2 regions of the Thalassolituus sp. ST750PaO-4 genome follow, and region 1 is predicted to be linked to the other one. Evidence: riboswitches for the same ligand, from Rfam matches in the RefSeq annotation. Region 1 holds a riboswitch; the other holds the start of a gene.

Region 1 (3,139 bases):
GCCCTGATAGTGAGCAACGGATTTACCAACGCGGATGCTTTGGCTGCTGAGGGTGAAAGGTTCAGCGGTATTGAGCGGGCCGCAAAAACTGACATTCAGTGAACGCAGCACCTGGCCGTCGTCCAGACCCTGTTCTATGCGGTGCAGGATTAATGCTGCTGACAGGCCGCCAAAGGTGGTGCGGCCCTGACCCCAGCTGGGATGGATTTCCAGCGTATCCTGCTTATTAACCTGCTGCAGGTAATCGTCAAAATTCATAGCATTTCTCTTTAAGGGGCAGATCCCTTTTAAAGGCTGATCCGGGTGTGTATCGGGGATATTTCTCAGGCGTCAAACCATAGCACAGGGTGCTTGTTTGTCTTATAGGGTGGTGAGAAAAACGTTCAGTTCTTATGTTTGTTGTGAGCAATTCTGTTAACGACACCGGGCGAAGCGATCATTGCCAAAATTCAGCTTTCCGGTATAACGGGCGCCCTTTGCGCCGGTCAGGCCATTTCCTGATAGAATTCACACAGTCGTGCTGTGCCTGTCTGGCTGTCACAATCACCCTCAGCGGAGATCTTATGAGCTTATCGGTTAAAACACGGGCCGAGCGTTTCGTTGCCACCCTGCGTCACTGTCAGGTTTTGGGGCTGACGGTTGAAAGCGCGCAGGACAATGTACTGGTTATGCGCCTGCCATACAGCGAACAGATTGTGGGCAACCCGGTCACCGGCACTGTGCATGGCGGCAGCCTGACCACGCTGATGGATACCGCCTGCGGTACGGCGGTGTTTTCCTCACTGCCGGGCTTTGAGCTGTGCCCAACGCTGGATCTGCGCATGGATTATATGAAAGCGGCAACACCAAACCGCGATCTGTTTGCCGAAGCACGGGTAACGCGCGTGGCCAGCTCAGTGGTGTTTACCGAGTGCGAAGTATTTCAGGGTGAGGAACGCGATCTGGTGGCCAAATGTGCTGCCACCTTTATGCGTATCGGCGAAAATATGACCCCACCGGAATTCCGTGCCCGTATCGAGCAGGGCGATGATGTAACGGCTGCAGGAGCTGCACAATGAGTTTTGAAACCGTGCTGCAACAGGCGCAGCAGAGCGGTAATTTCCAGCCGCTGGTGGATGGTATTCCCTATGCCAATTTAATTGGCCTGAAATTTCAGCGTTTTGGTCAGGATGTGCTGTTTCATCTGCCGGCCAACGAAGACAATATCGGCAATCCGATTTTACCGGCCATTCATGGCGGCGTAATCGGCGGCTTTATGGAGCTGGCGGCGTCACTGCATCTGATGATGACCATGGATACTGCCGCCTTACCGAAAATGATCGATTTTTCTCTCGACTATCTGCGTGCCGGACGTCATCAGGATACCTTTGCTGAATGTCAGGTCTGGCGTCAGGGCTCACGCGTCGCCAACGTCGCCATTACCGCCTGGCAGACCGAGCGCACCAGCCCGATTGCCACGGCCCGCGCGCATTTTCTGCTGGCGCGTTAATGTCCGGCTGTTTCTCTTACGGCGGCATTTCTGACCGCCGTTGATGCCTGCCCGGCGTGGATGTTTTGCATAAATAACCCGCCGGGTGTCTTGTCCGCGTAGTCTTCTCTGCCGTACACTCTGTGCCGATTCTGTCGGGGTGCCTCAGGATGTTCAGCGTGCTGAAACATCAAAGAGGTTGAGATCGCAATGTGTTTGCGGATCCCGTTGAACCTGATCTGGTTAGTGCCAGCGTAGGGAACAGAAAAGCGGGTTTTTCGCGGCTGTCGCCGATTTCTTAAACCCCGGTCAGTCACCGTTTACGGTGCGGGTTGTCAGTATTTTGCTGCTGCCTGTGATCATCTTTTTCTTTTCTTCGCTGCCTGCCGTTATTTTTCTTCCGTCGTCTGCGACGGCTAAAAAGGTATTGAGCATGGGCAAAAACAATTCAGCGCATACATCGTTAAGCGAACAGATGCGTGTTGACGAACTCTCTCTGCAGCCATTTCCGGCGTCCAGCAAATTCTATGTGCAGGGCAGTCGTGCCGATTTACAGGTCGCGCTGCGCGAAATTGCGCTGTCCGATACACAGCTGGCTAACGGTAAAACCGAAGCCAATGCGCCGGTGCGGGTATACGATACTTCCGGCCCTTACACCGACCCGGCCGTGAGTATTGATGTGCGCAAGGGGCTGCAACCGCTGCGTCAGAACTGGATTAATGAACGGGCCGATACTGAGGAGCTTACCGGTTTCAGCTCCGAATATGCGCGTATCCGCGATATGAACCTGACGCTGGAAAAACTGCGTTTTGAACTTAAGCGTCGTCCGCGCCGGGCATTAGCGGGCAAAAATGTCACTCAGCTGCATTATGCGCGACAGGGCATTATCACCCCGGAAATGGAATATGTGGCCATCCGCGAAAATCTGGCATTAAGCCGGGCACAGCTGGATGAGGCACAAAAAAGCCAGCATCCGGGTATGAGTTTCGGCGCGTCGATTCCGGCGGAAATTACCCCGGAATTTGTCCGCTCAGAAATTGCCCGCGGCCGGGCGGTGATTCCCAATAATATTAACCACCCGGAAACCGAGCCGATGATTATTGGCCGTAATTTCCGCACCAAGGTCAATGCCAATATCGGCAATTCGGCAGTTACGTCGTCCATCGAAGAAGAAGTGGAAAAGATGGTCTGGGCCACCCGCTGGGGCGCCGATACCGTGATGGATTTATCCACCGGTGACCATATTCACGAAACCCGCGAATGGATTATCCGTAATTCACCGGTGCCTATTGGTACCGTGCCTTTGTATCAGGCGCTGGAAAAATGCAACGGCGTGGCCGAAGACCTGACCTGGGAATTATTCCGCGATACCTTAATTGAGCAGGCCGAGCAGGGCGTGGATTATTTCACCATTCACGCCGGTGTGCGTCTGGCGCATGTGCCGCTGACCGCCAAACGGGTGACGGGTATTGTCAGCCGTGGTGGTTCGATCATGGCGAAATGGTGTCTGGCGCATCATAAAGAGAGTTTCCTGTACACCCATTTCGAAGACATCTGCGAAATTATGAAAGCCTACGATGTCTGCTTCTCCCTCGGCGATGGTCTGCGCCCCGGCTCCATTGCCGATGCCAATGACGAAGCGCAGTTTGCCGAATTAAAAACCCTGGGTGA
Region 2 (3,139 bases), on a different contig from region 1:
AAACCACGAATATCGGTTTCACGGTTGGTCAGGTTACGGCCGGCCAATGCAAGATCTAACGGCCCCTGCTGATAGCTCAGCCGGGCATGCCAGAGTACCGAGGCGCGGGCTTTTTCATCATGGCTGTCGGAGAAATAGAATTCATCTTTAGCTTCACTCTCCACACGCACAGAGAAGTGTTCAGCAAACGCATAGGTAAGCGCAGTAGCCAGACTGTATTCCGGAGCATGTGCCTGTGCACGACCGGATTTATCCACTGTAGTGCTGCCCACAATATTCCAGCTTGCGTCATACACATTCTGCTCATAACTGTAATCGCTGAACTCGGCATGCAGATAACCCAGGCTCAGATCCCACAGCAATGCATCAGACAGCTGCCACTGGCTTTCCAGATCCAGTCCGTAATTTTTTCCTTCAGCAGCATTCGCCAGATAGTCCATAAATGAGACACTGGACTGATCAAAATACGAGCTTTTAACCTGCTGGTTTTTACGCTGAATATAAAATACCGCGAGGCGGGTTTTCAGCGCATCATTATCCAGTGAAGACTTAAGTCCCAGCTCGGCAGTGTTGTTAAACTCGGTATCAAAAGTACGGTTCTCTGGCGACACATCCGGGTCGGTATTAATGCCACCCGGCTTATATCCCCGAGCTAAAGAAACATAACCCAGATGATTCTGAGCAAGCAGGGTTTCAAGCGTTATCTTGCCACCAAACAGGGTCTCATCCGTTGTATCCTGCACAGCATCATTAGCAGAGAAATCATTTTTCCACTGCTCCGCACGCACGCCATAGGTCAGTGTCCAGTCAGAGTTAAACGCCGTGCTCAGTTCGCTATAAACAGAAACAGAATTTACGTTCAGGTCGCTGCGGTACTGTGCATCGCCGGTACGGTTACGTACCAGTTCTTCGTCACGGCTCATGTAATAAATACCGGCGACCCAATCGGTCGTGTCGCTGAATAAACGACCTTGCGGGGCAGATAAAAAGCGGAAATCAGCACTACTGCGGTCGAAGGTGCGCAGATACTGGTCAAATGCAGTTCCCCATTTTGGCGGATAAGCATCTGACACCCAGTCTTCATCGTAACTGTATTCAGCTTTATTCCAGCTGCCGGTAATTTCACTTTCAAAGCGGACTGCGGAATTCAGGTCGCGATTATAAGCCAGCGCAAACGCATTGGTATCCTGACTGTCGCGACCAGGTTCATCAGATAAAGTGGTACGGCTGTTATCCAGCGTGAAGGCATCGTAACCGTTATCGATATCCGCGTATAAATAGGTCAGATTTAATTCACTGCGTTCAGACAATTGCCAGTGCAGTTTACCGCGGGCGATTTTTTCATCCTGATTGTTGGTGTCGTCACGGTTTAAAAATTCGTTGTCGATATAACCATCGGATTCAAAACCATGTACGGCAATACGTCCCTGCAGATTATCACTCAGCGAACCGGATAACGCCGCCCCCAAACCATAACTGCTGTAGTTTCCGGCTTTGGCACTGATATAACCTTCGCTGTTTTGCATCGGGTCATTACTGCGGATATTGATCATGCCGGCCAGTGCGTTAGCACCAAAACGGGTGCCCTGCGGGCCGCGCAGAATTTCCACCTGCTGCACATCAAACAGGGTTGCGGCAGCACCTAAACCGGTCATATCAATACCGTCGATAACCAGGCCCACAGACGGATTCACCGGATCGACAAACTGGCTGCGCTCGCCAATACCACGGATCTGGTAATAGCGGCCACGAGATGCTCCCGAGGCGAAATTAACGTTGGGAGCAAAACTTAAAATCTGTTCCAGATGCTGCGCCGAACGGGCTTCAATCTGTTCGCTGCCAACTAAGGTGACGGCTTCGGGAATCTGCTGCACATCGGTTTTACGGAAATCGGCCTGCACGGTTTGCGTGCTGAGGGTAACGTCATCAGTCGCCAGTGCCTCCAAAGCCGACAGCGGGGTCAGTGGTGCCAGTAAAACCAACAGGGAAAGCGGTGTTTTTTTCATTCAGGGTCATTCCTCAAAATACAAGAAAGACCCGGGTAGTGCGTAGGGGCCGGTTGCGTTTAACGCCAACCTCCCGGTCGTGATGCGAGCCGCGCTGAACAGTGCGTACTCACCCCCATTCCTACGCCGGTACTAACCGGATCAGGTTCTAGGGGTTTGCCGTTTACACAGGTAAACCTATGGCATCTCAGGCCGGATTCAGACAATCGGGCCACCCCCTGGGACAGGGGCATCATAAGGGATTCACGCCGGGGAACCAATGGCGGCTTTGGGCTAATACGGAGTAACCACTTCTGCGCGAAATATCAGCGCTGCCACGGCTGCGGTATGCGGCTGCCGAGCAGATCATCCAGCAACTGCTGTTGCTGTTCGCGCTCAGCCAGAATCGCGGCTTTGGTAAAGTCGGTTATGTCCTGATTTTTATCGCCTTCACTGACATCACTGTCGAGGCTGCCCAGCACGTAGGTTCGCCGCCGCTCGTGCCATTCATTCTGACTTTGCTGCGAAGCATGCTGCAGGGTGAAATCTTCGTAGCGCAGGCTGGTAACCTCGGTGGCACGGGCTTCGGTCTCGATGTACTGGTAATTCTGCTTGCTGAAATCCACCAGCTCCAGCCAGGGCAAAGGCTCATAAAAGCTGGCCTTAAACTGATACGCCTGGGTTTGCTCTACGGCGAGGCTGCCGGCATCACCGGTTTCGCCTCTGGTATCCTGCGCGAAATTAAGCCCAAAGCTGATCTTTTCATTATTGCGCTGTGCATCAGGGTTGGGTTTGCTGACCTGCGCCCGAAATGAAAAGCTGAAATCCGCCAGACCACTCAGCGCCGTAAGTCCGCTGCGGGCAAAACCCACGTCGATTCCGGTTGGCGTTTGCGGTGGCTGCTCCTGTTCCTGCCGCGCCAGATCCTGCGGATGCTGCTCCGGTTTATGCAGCAGGGCGAAGGCATCGAGCATTAAATCCAGCTGCTGTTTATCGGCATTGCCGCGTTCACCGCTCTGTTCGATCAGCGTCAGATATTCTTTCAGGCTGTCCTGCCGCTGTGCTTCCGTGCCCAACTGCGCCCAACCGGCTTTGCTCAGATCCAGCTTCAGTTTGTCTTCATGCAGCAACACATTCAGGCTGCGCTGCTCATC

What was found. Region 1 has a riboswitch for thiamine pyrophosphate ahead of thiC (phosphomethylpyrimidine synthase ThiC). Riboswitches for the same ligand answer to the same signal wherever they lie in the genome.
Region 2: linked by a shared signal. The riboswitch ahead of HUF18_RS05110 (TonB-dependent receptor) and the one ahead of thiC (phosphomethylpyrimidine synthase ThiC) in region 1 are both predicted to bind thiamine pyrophosphate.

Annotation. Positions count from the first base shown of each region.
Region 1 is NZ_JABVCB010000001.1:86,888-90,026, reverse strand. It holds gene HUF18_RS00395 (acyl-CoA thioesterase) at 1-258, opposite strand, end outside; gene HUF18_RS00390 (PaaI family thioesterase) at 564-1,058, shown strand; gene HUF18_RS00385 (PaaI family thioesterase) at 1,055-1,489, shown strand; TPP riboswitch at 1,615-1,746, shown strand; gene thiC (phosphomethylpyrimidine synthase ThiC) at 1,902-3,139, shown strand, end outside.
Region 2 is NZ_JABVCB010000005.1:583,146-586,284, reverse strand. It holds gene HUF18_RS05110 (TonB-dependent receptor) at 1-2,006, opposite strand, end outside; TPP riboswitch at 2,108-2,235, opposite strand; gene HUF18_RS05105 (hypothetical protein) at 2,312-3,139, opposite strand, start outside.